3 regions of the Kitasatospora sp. NE20-6 genome follow, and region 1 is predicted to be linked to each of the others. Evidence: riboswitches for the same ligand, from Rfam matches in the RefSeq annotation. Region 1 holds a riboswitch; each other region holds the start of a gene.

Region 1 (4,271 bases):
CCCCTCGGCCGCCAGCGCGCCGAGTTCCGCCAGCGGCGCCGGCACGCCCGCCCGGGCGGCCTCGCGGCGCACGGTCGCGTGCCAGTCCAGCACCGGCGAGTCCAGCACCAGGCCCGCCACGGACTCCCGCCAGGCCGACCGGGCCGCCGTGTGCAGCGCCATGGTGGCGCCGAGCGACCAGCCGTACAGCACCACGCGGTCGGCGCCGTGGGCGCGGGCGAAGCGGAGGGCGGCGTCCACGTCCTGCCACTCGGTCTCGCCGAAGTGGCTCAGCCCGTCGGGCGGGGGCGGCGCCCCCTCGTCACCGCGGTGGGTGACGACCAGCGCGGGCAGCCGCAGTGCGTGCAGCAGCGGCAGCACGGGCAGGGCCTGCTGCCGGTCGGCGCCGGGGCCGTGCACCAGCACCACCCACAGCCCCCGCATGCCCGGCAGGTGCCAGGCGGGCAGCGGCCCGAGCTCGCCGTCGACGGCGGTCTCCGTGAAGTCGAGGCCGAGCGCGGACGCCGGATCGCCGGTCACGACGCGGGCGGTCACCCGCACCTCGGCACCGCCGGCGAGCGGGGCCCCGGTCGACAGCAGGCGGCGGGTGACGCTCTGCGGGGCGGTGCCGAGCACCTCGCCGACGACGGCGTGCCCGCCGCCGGGCCACTCCAGGGCGTAGCGGCCGGGCCGCTCCGTCTCGACGCTGCGGGTGAGGGTGACGGAGTCCGGCCCCACGTGGTGGACGCGGACGCCCCCGGCCGACCCGAAGACGCCGCCCGCGGAGCCGGGGCGGACGGACCGTTCGGAGGCGCGACGGCCGGCCAGGAGGACGGCCGCGGCCCCGGCTCCGACGACGGCGGCAGCAACGGCGGTGGCGGTTCCCCAGCTGCGCATGGCATCCCCGGTCTGCTGGCTTCGGACATGGCGCTCCCAGTCCACGCCCGGCAGGCGGCCTCCGGCCACCCGGGCGGGCCGTCCGGGCGGCGGCGCCCCGCGCGGGCCCGGACCGGGATGTCGCCGGGCCGCCCGGCGAGCAGCTCCCGGAAGCGGTCGGCGGGCGCCGGCGGGCGGGCGAGCGGCGGGCGGGCGCCCGCCGCGGGGGCGGCTCCCCGGTCCGCCGCGCCGTCCCGGCCGGGGTGAGCTCGCGGGCCGGCCGGAAGTCGCGCAGCGAGGCGGGGCCCGTGCTCATCAGCCGGACGGGCGGGCACCACAGTGCCCGGGCCGGCGCGACGAACTCCTCCTCGGAGGGCCGCAGCGCGCCGCTCCCCCGGGCGAGGACGTGCGCGGGCAGCAGCCGCACCCCGTGCGCGGCCATGCCGTCGGCGACCTGTTCGGGCGTCAGGCCGCGCCCGGCCCCGTGCGGGGGCCGGAGGATCGTACGGACCGGCGGGGCCCGCGGACGGCGACGGTGTGTGACCAACCCCTCCGCACGCTTGGTTGACTCCCGGTCGGAGCGCGTGGTGATATCGCTGGGCCATACGGAGGCATGCAGAGGAAGCCGGTGCGAATCCGGCGCGGTCCCGCCACTGTCACCGGGGAGCACGCCCGAACACATGGTCACGACGGTCCGCCACAGGGCCGTTGGAAGGCCCGGGGGTGTGTCCGACCCGGAAGCCAGGAGACTCTCGCCGCCGGTTCGTCGATCCAGGGCGCGGACCCTGAGTGAGGACACGCACGCCATGCAGGCTGCCCGGCGGTCTCCGCTGCGCCCCGCCCGGGGAACCGGGCGGTGAGCCGTCCGACCCAGGCGTCCCCCTATCTGCTGGGCGCCGTCGCGGGGTACCTCGCCGACACCGCGTTCGCCGACCCGCGCCGGGGCCACCCGGTGGCCGTGTTCGGCAGCGCCGCCGGACGGCTGGAACGGGCCCTGTGGCGCGACCACCGCGGGGCGGGCGCCGCGTACACCGCGCTGTGCGTGGGCGCCGTGACCGCCGGGGCGGTGCTCGCCGAACGCGCCCTCGGGCGCAGCCGCCCGGCCCGCACGGCGCTCGCCGCGGCCGCCGTCTGGACGGTGCTCGGCGGCACCTCGCTCACCCGGGAGGCCCGCACGATCGGCCGCGCCCTGGAGGCCGGCGACCTCGCCGCCGCCCGTGAGCGGCTCCCGCACCTGTGCGGCCGCGACCCGAGCGCGCTGGACGGGCAGCAGATCGCCCGCGCCGTCGTCGAGTCGGTCGCCGAGAACACCGCCGACGCCGTCGTCAACGCGCTCACCTGGGGAGCCCTGGCCGGCACGCCCGGGCTGCTGGCCTTCCGTGCCGTCAACACCCTGGACGCGATGGTCGGTCACCGCTCGCCGCGGCACACGCGCTTCGGCTGGGCGTCGGCCCGGCTCGACGACGTCGCCGGCTGGCCCGGCGCCCGGCTCACGGCGCTGCTGGCCGTCGCCGCGGCGGAGCACCCGCGGGCCGCCTGGAAGGTCTGGCGGCGCGACGGCTCCGCCCACCCCAGCCCCAACGCGGGCCAGGCCGAGTCGGCGTTCGCCGGGGCCCTCGGCGTCCGTCTCGGGGGCACGCTGCGGTACGGGACACGGACCGAGCACCGGCCCGTCCTGGGCGCGGAACTGCGGCCGGTCGCCGCCGCCGACATCGAACGGGCCTGCGCGCTCTCCCGGCGGGTCGGTGTGCTGGCGCTGGCCGTCACGCTCGCCGGCCGGGCCGTCCGGGCCCGCGGCCGTGCACGCAGGACGACAGGAGGAGTGGGCCGATGAGCCGGGCACTGCTGGTCGCGGGGACGACCTCGGACGCGGGCAAGAGCGTGGTCACGGCGGCGGTCTGCCGCTGGCTGGTCCGCCGGGGCGTGCGGGTCGCGCCGTTCAAGGCGCAGAACATGTCGCTCAACTCCTTCGTCACCGCGGACGGCGCCGAGATCGGCCGGGCGCAGGCGATGCAGGCGCAGGCCGCCCGGGTGGAGCCGGAGGCCGCGATGAACCCGGTGCTGCTCAAGCCCGGTGCGGACGGCCGCAGCCAGGTCGTGCTGCTCGGCCGGCCGGTCGCGGAGGTCGGCGCGCTCGACTACCGCGAGCGCAAGCCCGTCCTGCTGGAACGGGCCCTGGAGTGCCTGGCCGACCTGCGCGGCCGGTACGACGTGGTGGTGTGCGAGGGGGCGGGTTCGCCCGCCGAGATCAACCTGCGCGACCGCGACATCGCCAACATGGGCCTGGCGACCGCCGCGAACCTGCCCGTCGTGGTCGTCGGCGACATCGACCGCGGCGGGGTGTTCGCCGCGATGTACGGCACGCTGGCGCTGCTCTCCGCGCAGGACCAGGCGCTGGTGGCGGGCTGGTTCGTCAACAAGTTCCGCGGCGACGCGCGGCTCCTCGCGCCCGGCCTGGAGATGCTGGAGGGCCTGACGGGCCGTCCGGTGCTGGGCACGCTGCCCATGCTGCCCGGGCTGTGGCTGGACGCCGAGGACTCGCTCGACCTGTCGACCGTCGCCGAACGCGGCCCGGTCGCCGCCCCGCACGGCACGGACGTGCTGCGGGTCGCCGTCGTGCGGTTCCCCCGGCTGTCGAACTTCACCGACGTCGACGCGCTCGCCCAGGAGCCCGGCGTGCTGGTGCGCTGGGCGACCCGGCCCGAGGAGCTCGCCGACGCCGACCTCGTGATCCTGCCCGGCACCCGGGCGACCGTCGCCGACCTCGCCTGGCTGCGCGAACGCGGCCTGGACCGCGCGGTGCACGCCCGGGCGGCGGCGGGCCTGCCGGTGCTCGGTGTGTGCGGCGGCTACCAGATGCTCGCCCGGGAGATCACCGACGAGGTCGAGTCGAAGGCCGGCACGGTCGAGGGCCTCGCCCTGCTGCCGACCCGGGTCGTCTTCGGCCGGGAGAAGGTGCTCGCCCGCCCGGTCGGCGAGGCGTACGGGGAGCGGGTCGAGGGGTACGAGATCCACCACGGCGTGGTCGCCGTCGAGGGTGGCGAGGCGTTCGTCTCGGACGGCCGCGGGCGCGCCCTCGACGGCTGCCGGGCGGGCGCGGTGTGGGGTACGACCTGGCACGGCGTGCTGGAGAACGACGGCTTCCGGCGGGCCCTGCTGCGCGAGGCGGCCGCCCTCGCCGGACGGGCGTTCGTGCCCGCGCCGGACACGTCGTTCGCTGCCGCCCGCGAGGAACGGCTCGACCGGCTCGGCGACCTGATCGAGGAGCACGCCGACACCGAGGCGCTGTGGAAGCTGATCGAGGGCGGGGCGCCGGCCGGCCTCCCGTTCGTCCCGCCGGGTGCGCCGTGAGCGGCGCCGGGAGGCATGGAGTGCAGATGACCGACGTCCGTTACCCCTTCACCGCGATCGTCGGC
Region 2 (4,271 bases), on a different contig from region 1:
GGTAGAGCGAACGGACCTCGGCCGGCAGCCAGTTGAGCTCCTGCACGGAGCCGTTGGACTCGCGCAGGGCGTCCCGGGTCTGCTGGTCCCAGACGCCGAGCGCCTTCAGCTCCCGCACCAGGTACGGGTTGACCTGGAGGAACTCGCCGGAGAGGGTCTCGCGCTTGAAGAGGTTCGACACCTGCGGCTCGATGCACTCGTACACGCCGGCGATCGAGGCGATCGTCGCGGTCGGCGCGATCGCCAGCAGCAGCGAGTTGCGCAGGCCGGTCGCGGCGATGCGGGTGCGCAGCGCCTCCCAGCGCTCCGTCCACCGCGGGGTGGCCGAGCCGAAGTGGTCGATGTGCAGCTCGCCGCGGGCGGCGCGGGTCTCGCCGTACGCCTCGTGGCGGCCGAACTGCTCGGCGAGGTCCGCGGAGCGCTCGTACGCGGTGAGCATGATGCGCTCGGAGATCAGGGTGGAGAGGGCCGCCGCCTCGGCGGAGTCGAAGTCGATCCGCAGCTGGAAGAAGACGTCCTGCAGGCCCATGATGCCCAGGCCGACGGGCCGCCAGCGGGAGTTGGAGGTGCCGGCCTCGGTGGTCGGGTAGAAGTTGATGTCGATGACCCGGTCGAGGAAGGTCACCGCGGTGCGCACGGTGGCGTCCAGGCGGTCCCAGTCCATCGCGTTCAGCAGGTCGGCGGCGGTGGCGCCGGGGGCGACGTGCGCGCCCAGGTTGACCGAGCCGAGGTTGCAGACGGCCGTCTCGGAGTCGTCGGTGACCTCCAGGATCTCCGTGCACAGGTTGGACGAGTGCACGGTGCGGCCGGGCAGCGCGGTCTGGTTGGCGGCCCGGTTGGAGGCGTCCTTGAAGGTCATCCAGCCGTTGCCGGTCTGCGCCAGGGTGCGCATCATCCGGGCGTACAGGGTCTGCGCGGGGATGGTGCGCACCGCCTTGCCCGCCTGCTCGGCCTTGCGGTACGCCTCGTCGAAGTCGGCGCCCCACAGGTCGACGAGCTCCGGCACGTCGGCGGGGGAGAAGAGCGACCAGTCGGCGTCCGCGTTGACCCGGCGCATGAACTCGTCCGGGATCCAGTGCGCCAGGTTGAGGTTGTGCGTCCGGCGGGCCTCCTCGCCGGTGCTGTCGCGGAGCTCCAGGAACTCCTCGATGTCGGCGTGCCAGGTCTCCAGGTAGACGCAGGCGGCGCCCTTGCGCCGGCCGCCCTGGTTGACCGCGGCCACGGAGGAGTCCAGGGTGCGCAGGAACGGCACGATGCCGTTGGACTGGCCGTTGGTGCCGCGGATCAGGCTGCCGCGCGAACGGATCCGCGAGTACGACAGGCCGATGCCGCCGGCGTGCTTGGAGAGCCGGGCGATCTGCGCGTACCGGTCGTAGATCGAGTCGAGGTTGTCGAGCGGCGAGTCCAGCAGGTAGCAGGACGACATCTGCGGGTGCCTGGTGCCGGAGTTGAAGAGCGTCGGCGAGGACGTCAGGTACTCCAGGCGGCTCATCAGCCGGTACAGCTCGGCGACCTCGGCCACCGACTGCGCGGTGTCGCCGACCGCGAGGCCCGCGGCGACGCGCAGCAGGAAGTGCTGCGGGGTCTCGACGACCTTGCGGGTGATCGGGTGGCGCAGCAGGTAGCGGGACTGCACGGTGCGCAGGCCGAAGTACTCGAAGCGGTCGTCGCCCTGCCGGTCGATCAGGGCGTCGAAGGCGGCGGCGTGCTTCGCGACGAAGGCGGCCGTGGTGTCGCCGATCAGGCCCTCGGCGTGGCCGACGGCGACCGAGGCGGCGAAGGACACCGCGCCCTGCGAGACGGCCTCGTCCTGGATCTCCAGGGCGAGCAGCCGGGAGGCGAGCTTCGAGTACTGCGGGTCCTCGGCGATCATCGACGCGGCGGCCTCCACGGCCAGCCCGCGCAGCTCGGCGAAGTCCGAACCGGCGTGGCGGCCGCGCAGCGCGGCGGCGGCGACGTGGCCGGGGTCCACCTGGGGGAGATCGGTGCTGCGGTCGGTGAGCAGCCGGAGCAGAGCAGCACCGGGGTCGGGCCGGTCGGATCCGGCAGATCCCTGGGAGGGCAGGGTGACTGAGGCAGCGACGGTCAAGGCGCACTCTCTCCTGTGGCGGCAGCGGACGGCGGCGTTGCCCGGACCGCGCGTGGCAGGGGAGGACGGCACGCCGGACCGCGAAGGGGCGTGCGTCGTCTACCCGGCCCACCCGCGTGGCCTGGACGGTACTGCTGTGCTTCAAGGCATCTGCGGGGAAGCCGTGTGGCACACCGTCGGCAGGTCCTCGGACTGTGCGGTCCCCGGCGTCGCGGGCCGCTCACCGTTGCGGGGCAGTCCCGGACTTCCACCGGATTCCCCTGCGTCGACAGCGAGAGTGAGCATACATGTAGTGGTCGCTCGTTGATGTGCCCCCATATCTTGTGCACGTTACGTGTCGTCCTGATGGCGCCCGGCCGCGACGGCACAACGGAGGCCCGCCCGTGCGGACACGCTGCGTGTCCGCCGGACGGGCCGGGCCCAGCCGTCAGAAGGTCAGTGAGTACACCATCAGCGGCCCGAGGCCCGGCCGGGGCGACCAGTCGCGGTCCGGGCTGCGGCGGAAGCCGAGCCGCTCGTAGAGGCGGTGGGCGGCGGACATGTCCGCCATCGTGGAGAAGGCCATGCCGGCGAGTCCGAGCGCGCGGCTGCGGTCCACCGCCGCCGTGACGAGCGCCGCCCCGACGCCCCGGCCGCGGGCGGACGGGGCGACGGCGAGCATCCGGATCTCCCCCTCGTGCGGCCCGGCGACGTCCGCCCAGGGGGTGCCGCCGGGGGCGAAGGTCACGCTGCCGAGGACACGCCCGTCCGCCGGGTCGACGGCGACGAGGAGCTCGGCCTCCTCGCTGCGGGGACGGGCGTCACGGAGGCGGGCCGCGTAGGCGCTGCCGGGCGCGGTGTGGCCGCCGGCGACGAAGGCCTCGACCGTGACGGTTCCGGCCCCTGCGAGGTCCTCGGCGAGGGCCCGGCGGATGACGATGTCCATCCGTCCAGTCTGCCGCCGCCGGGGACGCCGGGACCGGCCGGGGTGTCGTGCAGGCGGCCGGGGAGGTCCGGGTCGGCCGGGTACCCGCCGGGACGGTGCCAGTTGTCGCGCCCCTGGCGGGAGTTCCGGTCGACGTCGCGGCCGACGAGGGCGCCGATCAGGCCGAAGCCGCCGATGACGGAGAGGAGGACGGTCGCGTCGGTGAGCATCGAGGAGGTCATGTCCCCACTCTGGCCGGGTGCCGCGGCACCGACGAGTGGCAGGAAAGACCACTTGCATCGAAATCCTGCCAGCGCCATGCTGGAGCCATGCTGAAGAACGTCGTCGCCGTCGTGCTGGAGGACGTCCACCCCTTCGAACTCGGCGTGGCCTGCGAGGTGTTCGGACTCGACCGGGCCGAGGAAGGCCTGCCCGTCTACGAATTCGGCCTCGTCTCCGACACCCCCGGGCCCAAGCGCACCCACGCGGGCTTCTCCGTCGACGTCCCGTACGGCCCCGAACGCCTCGCCGGCGCCGACCTCGTCGTGCTCACCGCCACCGGCCTGCGCGACACCTACCCGCCCGTGCTGGTCGACGCCCTGCGCGCCGCCGTCGACGGCGGCGCCCGGGCCCTCTCCATCTGCAGCGGCAGCTTCCTCCTCGGCGCCGCCGGCCTCCTCGACGGCCGCCGCTCCACCACCCACTGGAGGCACGCCGCCGAGATGGCCCGCCGCTTCCCCCTCACCACCGTCGAACCCGACGTCCTCTACGTCGACGAGGACCCGGTGATCACCTCCGCGGGCACCGCCGCCGGCATCGACGCCTGCCTCCACCTCGTGCGCAAGCTGCAGGGCGCCGAGGTCGCCCGCGCGATCGCCCGCCGGATGGTCGTCGCCCCGCACCGGGAGGGCGGACAGGCGCAGTTCATCAGCCGGCCGCTGCCCGAACCGGGGGTCGACTCCCTCACCGGCGTCCTCGACCGGATGCGCCGCCACCTCGACCAGGACGCCACCGTCGACAGCCTCGCCGCCCTCGCCCACATGTCGCCCCGCACCTTCGCCCGCCGCTTCCGGCAGGAGACCGGCACCACCCCGCACCGCTGGCTGACCGGCCAGCGCATCCTCCTCGCCCAGCGGCTGCTGGAGGGCACCGACGAACCCGTCGACGCGGTCGCCGCCCGCTGCGGCTTCGGCAACGCGGCCACCCTGCGCCACCACTTCGGCCGCCGGCTCGGCACCACACCGCAGGCGTACCGGCGGGCGTTCGCCGGGCCCGCCG
Region 3 (4,271 bases), on a different contig from region 1:
CGCAGAACCGCGTCCGCACCACGATGGCTGGCCGGTGGCCGATTTCGACTCCGTCCGGGCCCTGCGCGTACTCGCCACCACCGTGCCGGGTGCGGCGGTGCACGAGACGCTGCTGCCCACATCCCTGGAGGACGTGTGGGCGGTGGCGGCCGACCTGGCCGGCGCCATGCCCCAGTGGTTGCCCGACATCCGTACCGTCAGCGTCTCGCCGGACGGCGGCGAGGCGGTGGTCGTGGGCCATTCGCGGCTCCGGGCCCGCTTCGACATCGAGCTGCGGCCCGGATGGTGCCTGATGCAGAGCCGCTACCTGTTGGGCGGCATGGCTGCGGTCGAGGAGGCGGACGGCACCCGGTTCGCCTTTCTCGGCGCATTCCGGGTACCGGCCGCGGGTGTTCTCGGTGCCGCGCTGCGGCCACTGACCAGGCGGACGGCCAAGCGGTCGCTGAGCCGGTTCGAGGCGCTGGTCCAGGGTGCGCGGCCGCCAGAGGGCGGCGCGCCATGACGCGTACGATCCTGGCCGGGCTGCCAAGGCGCGGGCGGTGCGGGCCCCTTGCCGCTCCGCGGCCCGGTCGGCCCGGTCAGCCCGGCCCGGTGCGTCGCGATCACGGAGGGTCGGCTTTCGGCGCCTGATCACGATGGCTCCCGGTGCACGGGCGGAGTCCGAGCCGGGCCCTCGCGGGCCCGTGCGCCTTGCCCGTGCGCCTTGCCCGTGCGCCGGGAGGCTGTTGGTTGGGGCGTTGCTGTGTCAGCCCCGGGACAGCACGAGTGCCTGTACCTCGGGCAGGCTCCGCCAGTCGCTGGAGACGATGCTGGCGTGCGCGGCGGCGAGCTGGGTGACCCGGCTACGGGCCTGCTCTGCTGTCGGGCTGGTGGCGCTGATCGCGGGTGCGACGTTGTGGGCGTCGGTCATGACCAACAGATAGTGGCGGCTGTCGTACCAGGACGTGTCGATGCCACCGACGTAGGCGGACGCGTCGCCGTCGAAGACCACGAACCACGGCCGGATGCTGGTCTCGCTGTATGCGGAGCGCGGGTCGCCGGAGGCGGCTCCGTGGACGACCGGGAACACCTGCGCCTGGCCCACCTTGCCGGCAGCGGCGAGGTCCCGCAGGTAGCGCGCGTACTCGACGTCGGTGTGCAGGGTGTCGAAGGGGTTGCCCTCCTCGACGGTGCCGGGGATGACGTCCACGAGTACGCGACCGGACAGCGCGCTGCGCGTCGGCCAGTTGCCCGCCTTGGCGGCGTCGTCGAGGGTGGCGTAGGTGCCGCCGCCGGGCTTGGCGAGCAGGTCGGCCGGGCGGAAGACGGCACTGCCGAGGTGGGCGGCTATGAGGCTGTCGAGCTGGGCGGCACCCATGCCGCGGTTGCCCGCAAAGCCGCCCTTGAGCTCCAGCTTGACGACCAGCGGGCCACTGGAGGGGTGGGCGCCCAGCCAGATGCGGATGTCGTCGAGGCAGTACTCGAGGTTCTTGTTGGTGCCGCCGCTGTAGAGCTGCGCAGCGCTGGTCGCCGCCACACAGTTGTTGGCGTTGCCGAGCGGGTTGGAGTGGCTGACCTTCCACTCGGTGGTGACGGTGTCCGTCCAGACGTCCAGCTCGATCATGCCCGTGCCGGTGTCCAGGCCCTGGGCGAGGAAGGGGAAGGAAGCCGTGTCGTAGGTGTTGTGGATGCCGACTGCGGTGGCCGAGCCGAACGGCAGGCTGCCGCCGGTGGAGGCGCCGGACTGCTGGGCCGGAAGCAGGCAGGTGGCGGCGGCCAGCAGCGTGACGGCGAAGGTACGGCGAAGCTTCACGGTGTCTCCTCGTCAGGAGCATGAGGGCGGCGGCTCGGACGAGCCGCCTCCGGAAGCATGGGGTACCAGGACTGCTTCAAGGTGACATGACAAGAAAACTTGGCTGAAGGGATCTGCTCAATGACCATCCGTCAGGACATGCCGGTCATGTGCGTGTTCAGTCCGCGCGGCCGAGCACCCCGTGTTCGAGGAGCTCCGCGATCACGGCGTCGGTGAGCCGGTAGCGCACGATGCGTCCGTCCCGTTCGCCGGCCACCGTGCCCGCGGCCCGCAGGAGCCGCAGCGCCTGCGACACGGCGGGGTCACGCATGCCGGAGGCGACGGCCAGGTCGCTGACGGCCATCGGCCCGGTCTGGTGCAGGGCGAGCAGGAGGGCGAGGCGGCCGGGATCGGCGAGCAGCGCGAAGCGGTCGGCCCAGGCCCGGACATGGCCGGCGTCACCGATCGCGGCGATGGCTTCGCAGACCTGGTGTCCGTCGATGGTGCGGTGGTGTGCGCGGTCCGCGGGGACGAGGTGCATGCCGGGCATTCTCGCAGTCCGCCCTGCCGTGATCTTCGACACCTGCGCAGGTGTGCAGGCTTGCAGCTGTCGTGCCGTCACCCCTACGGTGGAGCCGCCGTGGTGTTCGGGAAGACCGGTGTCGGACCTCTGAGGTCCCAGTCCGGAGCGGCCCTCGCCACTGTGAACGGGGAGTCAATCCGTACCCCACGTGTGTCACTGGGCGCCTTGGCGCGCCCGGGAAGGCCGGGTACGGGCACCGTCGGATCCTCCCCGTGAGCCAGGAGACCGGCCACGGCATCTCACGACGACTTTCCACGAGGTGCTGGAGCGTGATCCGCAGATGACCCTGCCCGAAACCGGTACGGCCCCCGGGCCGACAGCCCCCGCTGCTGCGGCATTCCGCTGGCGGCGGGAGGACACGGTCCGTACCGCCGCCCTGATGGCGGTGATCCTGGCGATGCACGTGGTGGCGTTCGGCACGCTGTTCCTCCTCGTGGTGCCCGAGAAGTACGAGGTCGGCACGCAGGTGTTCGGTGCGGGCCTCGGCATCACCGCGTACACCCTCGGCATGCGGCACGCCTTCGACGCCGACCACATCGCCGTGATCGACAACACCACCCGCAAGCTCATGGCCGACGGTCGTCGGCCCGTCTCGGTGGGCTTCTGGTTCGCGCTGGGACATTCGTCGATGGTCGTGCTGATGGCGGCCCTGGTCGCCGGCGGTGCGCAGCTCGCGGGCACGTTGATGGACGACGGCTCCACCACGCACCAGGTGCTCGGCACCATCGGCACCACCGCGTCGGGCGCCTTCCTCTATCTCATCGCCGCGTTGAACCTCGTCGCCCTGCTCGGCATCCTGCGGGTCTTCCGCGCGATGCGGGCGGGGACGTTCGACGAGGCCGAGCTGGAGCGCCGACTCGCGTCGCGGGGCCTGATGAACCGGGTGCTCGGCCGTGCCACGCGTTCGATCACCCGGCCCGGGCAGATGTTCCCGGTCGGCCTGGTGCTCGGGCTCGGCTTCGACACGGCCACCGAGGTCGCGCTGATGGTGATGGCGGGCTCCGGCGCGGCCGCCGGGCTCCCCTGGTACGCGATCGTCTGCCTGCCGTTGCTCTTCGCCGCCGGCATGAGCCTGTTCGACACGCTGGACGGCACGTTCATGAACTTTGCGTACCAGTGGGCCTTCTCCAACCCGGTGCGGAAGGTCTTCTACAACCTGACCATCACGGGCCTGTCGATCGCGGTGGCGTTCGTCATCGGCACCATCGAGTTGGTGGCGGTCCTGCACGAGAAGTTGGACCTCGGCGACCCGCTGACCGGGTGGATCGCCGGGCTGAGCCTCGACAACGTCGGCTTCGTGATCGTCGGGCTCTTCGTGGTGGTCTGGGCCGCGGCGATCGGCTACTGGCGGTTCGCCAGGGTCGAGCAGCGCTGGGCTGCCGGGCCGACGGTCTGATCGTGGAGCGCGGGGGAGCGTGCGGTGCGCCGACCGGCTGCAGGGCTCCGGGCCCGGAGAGCCGTCCCGTTCCTGCGGGGGTCCGGGCGGCCGCGATCAGGTCAGCCCGCAGCCAGCAGCAGTGTGCCGGCCACGGCCAGGCCCGCGCCGATCACCTGCACCGGGCGCAGCCGCTCCTTCAGAACGCCACGCGCCATGAGTGCGGTGACCACGGGGTACAGCGAGGCGAGCACGGAGGCCACTGCCACGGATCCGCTGTGGGCGGCCGCCGCGTAGCTCGCGTTCGCCGCCACGTCCGCGATGCCGACGGCGGTGAGCGTGGGCAGGCTCCGTCGCAGTGCGCCGGTTTCGCCGGGCGCGGATGCCCGGGGGAGGGCCAGGAGTGCCGCGCCGCCCACCGCGACGTTGCACAGCCGCTGCACGCAGAGCGAGAGGAGCAGTCCGCCGTCGACGGTGGCCTGGGCGACGAGGGCCATGACGGCGCCGAAGCCGAAGGCCGCGCCGAGGGTGAGCAGCAGGAC

Evidence for each region. Region 1 has a riboswitch for cobalamin ahead of SNE206_RS17625 (cobalamin biosynthesis protein). Riboswitches for the same ligand answer to the same signal wherever they lie in the genome.
Region 2: it holds a riboswitch for cobalamin, as region 1 does, so the genes downstream of both, SNE206_RS13055 (ribonucleoside-diphosphate reductase subunit alpha) here and SNE206_RS17625 (cobalamin biosynthesis protein) in region 1, are expected to answer to the same signal.
Region 3: it holds a riboswitch for cobalamin, as region 1 does, so the genes downstream of both, SNE206_RS01515 (HoxN/HupN/NixA family nickel/cobalt transporter) here and SNE206_RS17625 (cobalamin biosynthesis protein) in region 1, are expected to answer to the same signal.

What each region holds. Positions count from the first base shown of each region.
Region 1 is NZ_BPRL01000020.1:91,616-95,886, reverse strand. It holds gene SNE206_RS17630 (alpha/beta hydrolase) at 1-876, opposite strand, end outside; cobalamin riboswitch at 1,435-1,628, shown strand; gene SNE206_RS17625 (cobalamin biosynthesis protein) at 1,712-2,689, shown strand; gene SNE206_RS17620 (cobyric acid synthase) at 2,686-4,206, shown strand; gene SNE206_RS17615 (putative cobaltochelatase) at 4,233-4,271, shown strand, end outside.
Region 2 is NZ_BPRL01000012.1:22,166-26,436, reverse strand. It holds gene SNE206_RS13055 (ribonucleoside-diphosphate reductase subunit alpha) at 1-2,065, opposite strand, end outside; cobalamin riboswitch at 2,250-2,380, opposite strand; gene SNE206_RS13050 (GNAT family N-acetyltransferase) at 2,517-3,014, opposite strand; gene SNE206_RS13045 (GlxA family transcriptional regulator) at 3,323-4,271, shown strand, end outside.
Region 3 is NZ_BPRL01000002.1:192,788-197,058, forward strand. It holds gene SNE206_RS01500 (hypothetical protein) at 1-502, shown strand, start outside; gene SNE206_RS01505 (phosphatidylinositol-specific phospholipase C domain-containing protein) at 746-1,792, opposite strand; gene SNE206_RS01510 (ArsR/SmtB family transcription factor) at 1,950-2,312, opposite strand; cobalamin riboswitch at 2,396-2,603, shown strand; gene SNE206_RS01515 (HoxN/HupN/NixA family nickel/cobalt transporter) at 2,635-3,750, shown strand; gene SNE206_RS01520 (EamA family transporter) at 3,852-4,271, opposite strand, start outside.